DNA from 3 places in the Paenibacillus sp. JT31N7 genome. Region 3 is predicted to be linked to each of the others. Evidence: riboswitches for the same ligand, from Rfam matches in the RefSeq annotation. Region 3 holds a riboswitch; each other region holds the start of a gene.
The links. A riboswitch is a leader RNA that binds a small molecule or an ion and turns the genes downstream of it on or off. The one in region 3 is predicted to bind cyclic di-AMP.
Positions count from the first base shown of each region.

Region 1: linked by a shared signal. The riboswitch ahead of AC58P5_RS27455 (C40 family peptidase) and the one ahead of AC58P5_RS23695 (hypothetical protein) in region 3 are both predicted to bind cyclic di-AMP.
Region 2: linked by a shared signal. The riboswitch ahead of AC58P5_RS26860 (resuscitation-promoting factor) and the one ahead of AC58P5_RS23695 (hypothetical protein) in region 3 are both predicted to bind cyclic di-AMP.

Region 1 covers NZ_JCAUAT010000013.1:26,310-30,852, reverse strand. The annotation lists gene AC58P5_RS27465 (DUF1540 domain-containing protein) at 101-322, opposite strand; gene AC58P5_RS27460 (cryptochrome/photolyase family protein) at 364-1,755, opposite strand; gene AC58P5_RS27455 (C40 family peptidase) at 1,905-2,369, opposite strand; cyclic di-AMP (ydaO/yuaA leader) riboswitch at 2,373-2,520, opposite strand; gene AC58P5_RS27450 (SurA N-terminal domain-containing protein) at 2,698-3,288, opposite strand; gene AC58P5_RS27445 (hypothetical protein) at 3,495-4,316, opposite strand; gene AC58P5_RS27440 (M1 family metallopeptidase) at 4,326-4,543, opposite strand, start outside.
Region 2 covers NZ_JCAUAT010000011.1:46,685-51,227, reverse strand. The annotation lists gene AC58P5_RS26870 (ABC transporter permease) at 1-585, opposite strand, end outside; gene AC58P5_RS26865 (ABC transporter ATP-binding protein) at 582-1,325, opposite strand; cyclic di-AMP (ydaO/yuaA leader) riboswitch at 1,614-1,808, shown strand; gene AC58P5_RS26860 (resuscitation-promoting factor) at 2,093-3,214, shown strand; gene rnmV (ribonuclease M5) at 3,321-3,866, shown strand; gene rsmA (16S rRNA (adenine(1518)-N(6)/adenine(1519)-N(6))-dimethyltransferase RsmA) at 3,915-4,543, shown strand, end outside.
Region 3 covers NZ_JCAUAT010000007.1:63,944-68,486, forward strand. The annotation lists gene kdpA (potassium-transporting ATPase subunit KdpA) at 1-1,319, opposite strand, end outside; gene kdpF (K(+)-transporting ATPase subunit F) at 1,380-1,457, opposite strand; gene AC58P5_RS23695 (hypothetical protein) at 1,645-2,085, opposite strand; cyclic di-AMP (ydaO/yuaA leader) riboswitch at 2,203-2,382, opposite strand; cyclic di-AMP (ydaO/yuaA leader) riboswitch at 2,491-2,684, opposite strand; gene AC58P5_RS23700 (carbon starvation CstA family protein) at 2,947-4,543, shown strand, end outside.

The sequences.
Region 1 (4,543 bases), on a different contig from region 3:
CGCTGGCTCAGCGGGATTATTTTTGTAAGCCGACAGTAGGGGAACTCTACGGTTCCTCTGCTGTCGGCATTTTCATTTTTTAATGAAAAGTTCGATTGAATTAGTGATGATGACGTTCCTCGAAAGTTTGACAGCAGGTGTCGGTGATGCCCTCGGCGGAATCCTGATGCCCGGAATCGTAAGGCAGACCGTCCCGTTCTTGCGGTTGTGGCTTGTTCGAATGAGCGTTTACTTCGATCATAATAACTTCCGCATTGCAGTTATTGCCCTGCTCCCAGTATTCGCAGTTGGCAATGCTGCATTTCACCATTGGATTTTCCATGTTTATCACCTCGTACTTCTATTTACCCGAAGAACGAAGCTTTAAACAGGGGGGCAGTCATTTCGGGAAGCTCCGGCCGGACCCGGGCCGACAGCAGGTTTGGCTTCCGCCAGCATTTGCTTGTAAATCTCGATCGCTGCGGCGCGGGAGCTCTTCAGATCGACGATCGCGTCCGTCTGCGGCTTGTGAATTTCCTTATCGCTCAGATGAGCGAGCCGGGGAAGCCACCGCCGGATGTACATCCCCGTCGGATCATGGGTCTCCGACTGCGTGACGGGGTTCATCACCCGGAAGTACGGAGACGCGTCGAAGCCGAGCGAAGCGCTCCACAGCCAGCCGCCCCGGTTGAGCACGTTGTCGTAATCGGCGAGCTTGCGCCGGAAATACCGCTCACCCAGCGTGAAGGGACAGCGCAGGTTCTTGGTCAGGAACATGGCCGTCACCATCCGCAGCCGGTTCGGCATGTGCCCCGTGGCGTTCAGCTCCGCCATGGCCGCATCCACGACCGGAATGCCGGTCTGCCCCCGGCACCACCGCTCGAAGAGCGTGTCCTCCAGGCCGGAGAAATCGAATTTCTTCTCGTAGACGAAGAAATCCGGGTTATAGACGGCCTGGTACAGGTAGAAGTCGCGCCACGCCAGCTGGCGCGTCCAGGCTTCGTGCCGCTCGCTGCCGAGAGCGGCTTCATACGCCCGGCGCACGGAGAGCGCGCCGGTGTTCAGGTGGCGGCTGATCCCGCTGGTCGTCTCGAAGGCGTACCGGTCTCTTTGCGCTTCATAAGCGCGGAGACCTCCTTCGAGAAAGCCGCTCAGAGTCTGAGCGGGATCAGGCGCCGTGCCGGCCGCTTCCGGGTCCAGCGGAAGCGGAAATCGCGCGGACCAGGCTTCGCGGTCCGGCAGCGGCCGTGTCTGCAAATCGCGCACGGTGACGGCCGACGACGGCCGGAAAAAAAGGTGCATGTAAGCGTTCCATTTTTTATAAAAAGGGGTAAATACTTGGTAAGGAGTGCTGCGCTCCGCAAAGTGCTGGAAATCCCCGAAATCGGCGAGAGTATGGTCGATCAGCGTAGTAACCGGAACGCCGCGGGCGGAAGCTGAAACCTTCAGTTTGCGGTCACGTACTAATGCATAGGGCGTAACGTCGCCGTGCAGGACGATTTCTTCAATGGGGAGCTCGGCCAGCAGATGATCCACCACGGCATGAGGCTCGCCGGCAAGCACCTCCAGATGCGCGCCCGCTTTCCGGTATTCGCGGATCAGCCTGGAGACGTGACGGAGGAAGTTGACTCCGCTGTGTTCCCGCTCCCGGCCGTCGCGCAGAAGGAAAGGGTCCAGAATCAGGATGTGCAGGCTTGGACGCCCCAAGCTGTGAATGTAATCAAACGCAGTCATGTCATCAATCCGCAAATCTTTGCGATGAATAAAAAGGATCATAATGAAGGGACGCTCCTTGCTTTTTCGTCTAACTTCATAGTAACAGGAAAACCGGCGCAAATGAAAAGAAGCCCGGCAAGCCAGGCGGCAACCTGGATTACGGGGCTCCCTTTCGGGTATATGCTGCGTTCCATTACGAGTGCGTCTTACTAGTCTGCAGTGATCTTGTTAAAAAGGTCATCGCCGATAACGCGGCGTGCAGAAACGTATCGTTTCGCATAGTAAGATTCGCTCAAGTCACTCTTTGTAACACCTTTGTTCGTGGCGGAGTGGGCGAACTTGTTGTTCCCGATGTAAATACCTACATGGGAGATGCCTTTTCCGTCGGTGTTAAAAAATACCAGGTCACCCGGTCTCAGATCGCTTTTCGCAACCGAGGATCCTTGGCCGTTCTGTGCTTTTGAAGTGCGTGCCAGATCAACGCCGAACCGGTCGAATACGTAGGACGTGAAGCCCGAGCAATCAAAACCGCTGGTCGATGTGCCCGAATACTTGTAAGGCGTCCCTACCAATCCGTCAATCGTGGAGCTGAGCGTCGACTTCGCGGATGCGCTGCCGATTTCCACACTCAAAAACAGGGTCAAGCTCAAAACAAACAACAAGACTTTCTTCAACTGTGTTGCTCCTTCCTGTGCCTACGAGGTTAGCTGGAGGGTTCGGTAGAAGGTGTCCCCTATGATCCCTTTGTTGCAAGATCAATTCACCCAGAGTGGATCCCCCGTTCTCTTCCTTTTCGTCTAAGAAGAAATTCGGCAATCTTTTTCTGTTCGACACTAAATATTCGCCATAGGTCCAGAAATTCCTTCCAAAAAACTAAAAATAGTTACAAAAAAGTTTCAAAAGCAGTTATTTAGTCGGATTTCAGGGCAAAAAATAGATCAAAAAACCCGCCTTCTTGTATAAAGAGGGCGGGTTTTCCATGTCTTTCAGCTTAGAGGCAATCTAAGTCTTCGGTTGATCCGGAAACTTCACGCGCAGCCCCGGTTTCGTTTCGGCAAGCAGTTTTTCCTGCAGGGCGTTGAGGTCTTCCTGCGTTTTCAGCTCGCCTTTTTTGACGAGATACTCGATCGTTTTTTGCTGGAGGAGATATTTGGCGTACTGGTTGACGGTTTTAGGATCGGTCCAGTAGGTCGCTTCGGTCAAGCCGGCGCTTTTGTAGAGCATCTCTTTCAACTGAGCCGCTTCGGGGCCGGCTGCTTCCAGCGCTTTGCGCTGCTGATCGACAGCCTGCTTCACTTCGGCTTCCTTGACTTTGACGCCGCGCTTCTGGCCGTAACGGACGAAGAGCTCGTCCTTAAGCATCAGATCGAGCAGCTGATCGTTGGTCAAATTGTTTTGAGCGCCCTGCATTTGAAAGGCCAGGTCGACTTCGGCTTTCATTTTGTCGAATGCCTGATTGGAAATGCGGACGTCGTGACCGATCGCCACAACCTCTTTGGCTTTAACGTCGGACTGTCCGTAAAAGAACGACCCGGCGGCGACACAAAGGCCAATTACTGCCGCCACGACGGTGCTTGTCCGTGGGGATATCATCGGTAATGCCTCCTTTTATCTTCTATCTTTCCATGATAGCTGAAAAAAACGCAAATGGAAACTAAAAACCCCCCTGGCCGGTGAACGGCAGGGGGAGACGGATATCGCGCCGGAACCATCCGGAAAGAGAACGGCTGATAAGACGGTCCGACGATTGAGACGCGTCTGTTTTGCCTCCCGGCTTACGGGCAGAATAACGGGCATTTCTAGGTCCGGTAGCTTTCCCAGATTTCACGCTGCGCCGCGATGGACCACATTTTGACAAAGGTGCGGACCAGGGGGTATATCTGGTGGATAATGAGGGCCGTCAAGCCTGCCCACACATAGGATGCGGTAGTAGCCGCAACGGCAAGAAGGAAGCCGAGCAGGATGAGCAGCAGGGCATTGCACGTGATCCGCAAGCCTTGGCGGAACACGACCGGAAGCACCGCGAGAAGTCCACGTCGATCCTCGGAGGCCCGGCCGAACTGCAGGAACAGGAAGATAAGCTGAATGAGCAGGGCATACACGGCATAGAGAGCCGCCCAAGGAAGCAGGGACAGGAGAAGCTGCTCGAATGCGTAGGCTTCGTTGAACAAAGCAAGTGCTTTGGGAGCCAGCCAGTAGAGCGGAGCAAGCACCAGGACCGTTTGAAGAAGATAATAGAGGAAGAAGGGCAGCAGAAGCTCGCGTATTCCTTTCATAAACCGGTAACCCGCATTCATCTGCCGGTGTTCCAGAGAGTACAGGACGCCTGCGTTCAGCATGGGACTAATCAGCATCCGGACGGCCAGCAGAATGAGAAACCATTCGAGATACGGCTGGATGAGATCCGTTTTTACAAGTCGGAACTGGCTTTCCGCCACGAACAAATGAATGGCGCTCTGGGGCTGATCGCTTGCCGGATAACGGTGGAGCAGGGGGACGATAATGGATTGGACCCATTTATAAAGCAGAATCCCCCAGGCAAACTGGTACACATACAGCACGCAAACGGCGAACGGCTGCTTGAGGGCGGCCGTCAAGCCTTGTCGAAGATAGCGGAGCATCTCATCACCTCACCAGGCTACAGTATCGAACAGCGTTTCCAGCAGTTTGACGACGCCGAGGGTCCAGCGGATTCTCCACGTGGTGTCGACTTCGGTTTTCATATAGTTGTTGATATGCCGGTTTTCGAGCTTCATGGTGTATGCGGGGTCCAGAGAAACCCAATCCACCGGGGATTTATGGGTCAGCTTGTACTCGATCTGCTCGCCCTGTCCGTCCCAGACCTTCT
Region 2 (4,543 bases), on a different contig from region 3:
GGCGAATACGACGGCTGCGCTTAAGATCCAGCGGTAACCCGCCGAGACCAGACGCCATCCGGGAGATGAAAAACGGCCTTCCTGCCACGATCCGAGCAGGTTGGCTATTTTTATTAGAAGAACAAAAATCGCCATCAGCCACAAAGGCTGTCCTTCCGTACCCGTGCAGTGTTTGTACAAAGGCCAAATAATCAGCATCAGAATGAGGGAGCGTGCGGCCTGGATCCCTAAACTGTAGCGGAAGGCCGCCCGGAAGAACACGTTCATAACGGGTTCCAGCGGAAGCAGAAACACCCGGTCCGCATTCCTTAGGAGCGTGCGCACAGAGCCGGCTGCAAGAGCCGGAACGAGCACGAGCAGAACGATCCAGATATAGGGAAAAGATGTCGGAAGCTGTTGAAGTATTTTTGCGTAATAATAAGAAGAAACGATAAAAATCAGGAAAAGAAAACCGAAAAACTGGCTTCTTGCGACATAAGCCCAGTAGCGGGACGTTTCCTGCCGGTAATGGTCGAATCTCCGCTTCCACAGCTGCCGGACTGCTGCGGCCGTACCGTCTCTGTGAACGGCTGCTTCGTGGTTCATGCCGGATTCCTCCGCACCAGCTCATAGAACAGCTCGTCAAGCGTCGCATCGGACAGCCCGGTTTGTTGTCTCAGTTCCTCCAGCGTGCCTTGGGCAAGAATCCGTCCCTGATGGAGAACGACGAACCGGTCGCAGTATCTTTCGATCGTGGCGAGGATGTGAGAACAGATCAGGAAGCTGGCGCCCCGGCTCTTGAAGTCCGCCATAATGTCGAGAAGAGAACGCATCGCCAGCGGGTCAAGGCCCAGGAACGGCTCGTCAATGACATAAAGCGCGGGCTCGACAAGAAACGCATTCATGATCATGACTTTCTGCTTCATCCCTTTGGAAAGCTGGCCCGGGAAGCTTTTGCGCTTAGGCTCCATCTGGAACTCGCTCATTAGGCGGCCGGAACGTTCCTGGTACACTTCCTTCGGAATATCGTAAGCCATCGCCGTCAGTTCCAAATGCTCTTCAATCGTGAGATCGTCGTACAATTCGGGAGACTCCGGTACGAAAGAATACGAGGACCGGTATCCCAGCGGGTCTTCTTCCAGGGTCCGGTTACGGATGCGGACGCTGCCTTCCTGGGGCTTCAGGAGCCCGAGGATGTGTTTGATGGTCGTGCTTTTTCCCGCTCCGTTGAGTCCGATCAGACCCACCATTTCACCTTGTCCGACTGTAATATCGAGATCGCGGAGAATCGGTTTTCCGGGCAGATAGCCTCCGCTGAGACGGGAGATGTGAAGAATTGGATCCATGCCTTCACCTGCTTTTCTTCAATCGGTTATTGCGGCTTTCGGCCATTTCGGGCTGATTGCCGTATCTTTTATTATAGTCAAAAAATGCCTGGAAGCCCAATGCCCAAGCGGAACGGCGGAAATGGAGGAAACTAGGAGTGAGATAACGGGAGAAAAAAGGAGAACGACTGCAAGATAATTAGATAAATGCCGTTGGTTTGGTTAAATTTGCTTATTTTTAAGGAATATGACCCCTTTACAGGTTGGATATTTGAGCGTAATATACTTTCATGATAACTTAATAAACGCCAAGTTTTAACGCTGAGTTTCCGTAAAAGGAAAACGGGGGAACCGCTGTCAAGGTCGGAACAGTTTTGGGCCGATACAACAGGAAACAATTTGGGGTGAATCTCAATGGCAGGTGCAGGCAGCACCGCCGGCGAGTAGGGCAGCTCTCACGGCCCGAATCCGTCAGCTAACCTCGTAAGCGTACCGGGAGAGATAACCAACTGTCGTGTCATTCTGTTTAGTCGCGCTCACACACAGGCCACCGGGAAGCTTTCTCTTTCCGATGGCCTTTTTTGTTCCATATCGGACGGGTATCCGACCCGCATACAGGTAAACATCAAGCGGAGGTGGTGCAGACCCCGTGAGACTGAGAGCAACCGGTCAGCCGGCGGGAAAGTAGCCAATTGCAAGGGTTCCGTTAGGAACCACCAAATAAACCTAAGTCGCGTCCAATCATCATGCGTATCACAGAGGCGAGGCTTTGAAGGAGGACCGAAGAAGTGGGCAATATCTCGCAACCAGAGACCCATGTTAAGCGATCATCCAGCATGTCCTTCGCATTGCGATGGAAGCATGAAAACTTGCGTATGATCATCCTTGCAGCTATCATTTCATTCGCTTTGACTTTCATGTTTTTGGTGTTGTTATACGGTACGGCTGGTAAAAGCGTATCATTGGTGGTAAACGGACGAGAAACCGTTGTGGAAACAAGACAATGGGTCCTGCAACGCCTACTGGATGAACAAGCCATTACAATCGGTGAGCACGATCAGATATCTATGCCGCTGGACGGCAAGATTCAAGACGGTCAGAAGATTGTCATCGATCATGCATCACCCGTGCAGCTAACTGCCGACGGGCAGACACAAACTGTGCATACCACTGCGAAAACGGTAGATGAAGTTCTGCAAGATTCAAATATTTCGCTGGGAGAGCACGACAAAGTGACTCCGGCCAAAGACACGGAGCTTTCAGCCAATGCGGCTATCGAAGTTGTCCGGGTGAAGAAAGAAACGGAAGAAATTTCGGAGCCCATCGCATTCAGTGTGGTCAAGAAATCCAATGAGGATCTGCTGAAAGGCAAAGAGCAGGTCGTACAGGAAGGCCAGGAAGGCGTATTGGTCAAAAAGAAAGAGAAGATTTTCGAAAACGGAAAACTCGTATCCGAGCAGGTTATCGATCAAGCAGTCAAAAACGCCAGTGTGGATAAGATTGTGGCTGTAGGCACAAAAAATCCGGTCGTTACGGTGGCAGCCGCATCCGAACCGGTTAAGCCTAAGCAGGTAACTAAAGCAGGTACCGACATAGACGCGAAGAAAATATTAAAGAACGTTACCTTGACCGCATACTCTTCCCAAGAGCCGGGCGTTGGTAACCGGACCGCCAGTGGAACGAAACCAGTGCAAGGCCAGACGATTGCCGTAGATACATCAGTCGTGCCGTTAGGCTGGTGGGTGTACATTGAAGGCATCGGATACCGCCGTGCAGAAGATACGGGCGGTGCTATTAAAGGCCAGAAAATGGACGTATATTTCGACAGCATGAGTTATGCCAAGACTTTCGGTGTGAAACGGGGATATACCGTTTATGTCATCGGTCCGAATAAACCGACACAAGATTAGGATAACATGTTACCTGAAACGAAGATTTACAAACCGGTAACAAACTGTATGCAAAAAGAAGAGGGACACCCTCTTCTTTTTGTGCGCTTAAGAGAGGATAAAGAAGATGATCAAAGAAATCATTGTTGTCGAAGGAAAAGACGATACTACCGCCATCAAGCGGGCGGTTGAAGCGGATACGATCGAAACGGGAGGATCGGCAATCAACCGGGCCATTCTGGACCGCATCCGGCTGGCCCAGGAGCGCCGAGGGGTCATTGTCTTCACGGATCCGGATCATGCGGGAGAGCGCATCCGTAAAATCATTTCAGGCAAGGTCCCCGGCTGCAAGCACGCTTTTCTTCCCCAGGAACTTGCGGAGAAGCGCGGCGACATCGGAGTCGAGAACGCGACACCGGAGGCTATACGGTCCGCTCTGGCGAACGTAAAGACCGAATATGAAGGTGTCGTGTCTTTGCTGACATGGGAAGATCTGATTGCCGCCGGCCTCGTTGTTCATCCCGATGCCGCGGCCAGACGGCTGGAAGTAGGAAAAAAGCTCGGAATCGGGTATTGTAATGGTAAGCAGTTTTACAAGCGCTGCGCCGCTTTTCAAATTTCCCGGGAAGAGTTCGAGGCTGCCATAGAGCAGCTGGACCGTCCGGATCAATAATTTACGTACAGGCAGCTTTCGTCAGGAACGGAAGTTTGGAGGATGACTATGAACTTAAATGAACAAGGCAGCGGCCCGTCCTTTGCTTCTGAAGATGTGGCAACGCCCAAACGCACCAAAGATATTCTAAACCGGCACAATCTGGTGCTCAAAAAAAGTCTGGGACAGAACTTTCTTACGGACGGCAACATTCTGCGCAATATCATTTCCGCGGCGGAGCTTACTCCCGAGAAGGGGGCGCTGGAGATCGGGCCCGGAATCGGCGCTCTGACCCAGCAGCTGGCGAAGGAAGCCGGCCGCGTCGTCGCAGTGGAGATCGACCAGCGTCTGCTCCCCATCCTGCGGGAGACGCTGACGCCCTATCCGACGGCCGAGGTCGTCCACGGCGACGTGTTGAAGCTCGATCTGAGGCAGCTGATCGAGGAGAAATTCTCCGGCTTGTCCGGAATCAGTGTCGTCGCCAACCTTCCGTATTACATCACGACGCCGATCATCATGAAGCTGCTCGAAGAGAAGCTTCCGCTCGAAAACATCGTCGTGATGATCCAGAAGGAAGTGGCGGACCGGATGGCGGCCAAGCCGGGCGGCAAGGAGTACGGCAGCCTCAGCATCGCCGTACAATTCTATTGCGAAGCGGAACTGGTTACGATCGTTCCGCGTACCGTTTTCGTGCCACA
Region 3 (4,543 bases):
AGCTCCGTCATAAACGCGATCGCCGTCGGAGCCAGAATGATAAGCGGATGCGCCAGAATCGCAACGGCGATCAGTTTCATCTCGCGGGACTCGATTTTGCGACCCAGAAATTCCGGCGTCCGGCCGACCATGAGGCCCGCCAGAAAGACCGCCAGAATCGCGTACATGAGCATATTGACCAGTCCGACTCCGTCGCCGCCGAATACGCAGTTCAGCATCATTTGAGCCAGCGGAACCATTCCGCCCAGCGGGGTGAGCGTATCGTGCATATTGTTGACCGTACCCGTCGTCGCCGCCGTCGTTACCGTGGTGAACAACGCGGACTGCGCTATGCCGAAGCGCACCTCTTTGCCCTCCATACTGCCGATGGACGAGTCCGCGCCAAGGGCGTTCAGGGCGGGGTTGCCGGCCTTTTCCGAGAAGAAGGCGACCGACAGGAAGACCAGGAACAAAGTCATCATCGCGGTGAAAATGACCCAGCCCTGCTTCCGGTTCTTCGCAAACCGTCCGAAGGTATACGTCAAGGAGGCCGGAATGCACCACATGGACAGCATTTCGATTACGTTGGTCAGCGGAGACGGATTTTCAAACGGATGGGAAGAATTCACCCCGAAGAAGCCGCCCCCGTTCGTACCCAAATGCTTGATGGACACAAGCGACGCTACCGGTCCGATGGCGATTTGCTGTTCTCCGCCTTCAAGCGGCTTTGCGGCCAGCGACGGGTCCAGCGTTTGCGGCACTTTCAGGCCGACAAGCAGCAGCGTAACCACGATAGCCAGCGGCAGCAGCAGACGCGTATGTCCTTTTACAAAATCCGCAAAAAAGTTGCCGATGGTGTTGCCTTTAGACGTCAGCCCGCGGATAAACGCAATCGCGACCACGATCCCCGTTACGGCGGACGTGAACATCATCATCATAATGACGGCCATCTGCGAGAAATAGGACAAGCCCGTTTCCCCGCTGTAGTGCTGCAGATTCGTGTTGGTCATAAAGCTGATGATCGTATTGAACGACAGCGTCGCTTCCATATTGTCGATCCCGTTCGGGTTCAAAGGAAGAGCATGCTGCAGGCGAAGGATCAAATACCCGACCGCCACAAGCACAACGTTGGTCAGCACGAGGCTGCCCGCATATCTTTTCCACGTCATGCCGTTCTCGCTGCGGATGCCCGCAAGCTTGTAAATGGGCCGCTCCAGCCAGCCGAACCATTGGTCCGTCCGGTTTTTCTCATTCGAAAAAACATGATAGATATAAGTTCCAAGCGGTTTCACCAGCAGGCAAAGGACCGCGATTACGATTAAAATTTGCACGATCTCCATAGATTCCTATCCTCCTCAAACAACTCCGCGCAAGCAGTTCACCGGCTGCCCGAAGGCGCCTTAAAATTTCTCAGGATGTATGAGCGCGTAAATCAGATACAGAAAAAGCCCAGCCGTAAAAAGCGCGATAATCATCATGAACGGCCGCCTTCCGAGCCTTCCACCACATGGTCACACCAGATCAAAAAACCGTAAAAGATGAAATAAACGACTGCCAGCAGCAGAATCATATAAAGGTCCGTCATGCGTGTCGGCTCCTTTCTTTCCTATTTAAAGGTTCATATTATAGGTTCATTCATTATCGTTCGGTTAGTGAATTTAAACGTTAGCGCAAAACTTCTTCGGGCACTTGGCCCGGTGCTGCTCCAAGCAGGAAAGAGACCTGACGGGTATTCGTATGCACCACATGGTCGGCGCCGAGCGCTTTATAAATCAACCGCGGTGTGGCATTCGTTTTCACCACGAAAATCGTTCCGGTTGTCCAGCTGCGGACCATCTGAAGATACCGGCAGCAGAGCGGCAGGCTGTCTTCGAAAAGATAAACGTCACCGACCGGAAGCCCGGGGACTTCCCAGGCTTCGTGGCGCACGGTATCCACTTCCACGATATGCCGGACTCCCAGCTTCTTCATCCGCTGTCCTTCCGCCGGGTTGTTTACAAGCGCCGCGAAGGGTCTGCGGTAAATATTCAGCAGTTTAATAAAGTTCTCGCCGGTGACATTCGGTGCGGAAACCAACGTATAGGTTTGGATCTTTCTCTCGTCCACTTTTTATCCCTCTTTCATGTTTTGGGCAGCAAAAAAAGAAGCCTGCGGAAGAGGAACTCTTCACGCGGCTTCTTGACGGTCACAGCCTAAAAAGACTATAGCCGAAGCGCGATAGCAGTCGCCTCTCTCGGTACGCTTACGAGGTTAGCTGTCGGATTCGGGCGTGAGAGTCGCCCTACCATGACGGCACGGATGCCGCTTCTGGATTCACCCCATGAGGACCGGGCCGTTAGGCCTGCAGGTCCTCGTTGGTTCCCCCGTTTTCCGCTTCATACGGAAACTCAGCGATAAAAACGCATGTTCATTTATTTGGCACATTTTTCTTTTTCGGATGTTTTTGAACATAACAAAACCACAGCGAAACGAAGTCCCTGTGGTCGATGCCGATCACAAGCTTCTTCAACCCCTCCCGAACTCATGCGCTTACGAGGTTAGCTGTCGGATTCGGGCGGTGAGAGTCGCCCTACCTGACTGCCGGGTCCATGGATTCCGGCGCTTCAGGATTCACCCCTGCAGACATGGCCCCGGCTCTCACACCGGATCAATGCTGCGATGGTTCCCCCGCTTCCCCGGATGGGGAAATTCAGCGAAAGCAAGAAACTGTTTTTTTCAATTGATGGAATGAATATTACACCTCCGTACGTGCTTTGTAAAGATATGGGGAGATTGGTTTTAAACCGATTTAAGCCAAAGAAATCGCCTAATGCGCTTACATTTCCTCTTTTTGTGCGCTAGCTTGTTAATGCGTCGAAAATCTCGCGTTTTTGAAAACGGTTTGGACATCCAGCCTCTTCCCACAACGGAAAAACCTGCTATACTACTTGTAAACGTTCCCATATTAACCAGTTAGGAGGAAAATTTATGAAAAACGGATGGAAATCAATCTTGCTCTGGGGGGTGATTTCCATTGTCGGCGCGTTCGCTTTCGGGCTTGTCGCACTTAATCGCGGAGAAACGATCAATGCCGCCTGGCTCGTCATTGCAGCCGTAAGCTGTTATGCGGTCGCCTACCGGTTCTACAGCCGCTTTCTCGCCCGCAAAGTCTTCGTGCTCGACGACAACCGGAAAACACCCGCAGAGCTGAACAACGACGGCAAGGACTATGTGCCGACGAACAAATGGGTGCTGTTCGGGCACCATTTCGCGGCCATTGCCGGCGCGGGTCCCCTCGTAGGGCCCGTACTTGCCGCCCAGATGGGCTATCTGCCCGGAACGCTGTGGATCATTCTCGGCGTTATTCTGGGAGGCGCCGTCCAGGACTTCGTCATTCTTTTCGCTTCAACACGCAGAAACGGTAAATCGCTCGGCGATATGATCAAGGATGAAATCGGCAAGGTGACGGGTACGATCGCCATGCTTGGCATTCTCGGCATTATGATCATTCTTCTCGCCGTGCTCGGGCTCGTCGTCGTCAAAGCGCTGATCGGCAGCCCGTGGGGCATGTTCACGATTGCCGCCACCATTCCGATCGCCCTCCTGATGGGCGTGTATATGCGCTACATACGGCCCGGCCGCGTCGGGGAAGCGTCCCTCATCGGCGTCATTCTGCTGATTCTGTCCCTCATCGGAGGCAAATTCGTCGCCGAGAGCGCAGCGCTGGCCCCTCTCTTCTCCTTCAGCGGAGAAACCATCGCTCTGATGATGATCGCCTACGGCTTTTTCGCTTCCGTCATGCCGGTCTGGCTGCTTCTCGCTCCCCGCGACTATCTCAGCACGTTCCTGAAAGTCGGAACGATCATCGGCCTCGCGCTCGGCATCATTTTCGTCCTGCCGGATCTGTCCATGCCGGCCACGACCCGGTTCATCGACGGAACCGGACCCGTCTTCGCCGGGAACTTGTTCCCGTTCCTGTTTATCACCATCGCCTGCGGCTCCGTGTCGGGCTTCCATGCGCTGATTTCCTCCGGAACGACGCCCAAAATGCTGGAGCGCGAATCCCACGCGCGTCCGATCGGCTACGGCGCGATGCTGGTCGAATCCTTCGTCGCCATCATGGCGCTGATCGCCGCCTGCATTATCACGCCCGGCACTTACTTCGCGATTAACTCGTCGGCGGCGGCGCTGGGCGGTACCGATGTGGCGACCGCGGCGGCGACCATCACGAACTGGGGCTTCACTATCACGCCGGAACAGTTGACTACGCTGTCCAAAGATATCGGCGAGAGTACCATTCTCTCGCGGACGGGCGGCGCGCCGACCTTCGCCATCGGCATGGCGCAAATCTTGTCCGGCGTGATCGGCGGCAAGACGATGATGGCGTTCTGGTATCACTTCGCCATCCTGTTCGAAGCCCTGTTCATCCTGACGACGATCGACGCGGGCACCCGGGTGGGGCGTTTCCTCATCCAGGATTTGCTCGGTTATGCCAGCAAGTCGCTGGGGGATACCCGGTCCACGGTCGGCAATCTTATCGCTACGGCTCTCTGCGTAGCGGGCTGGGGGTATTTCCTCTACCAAG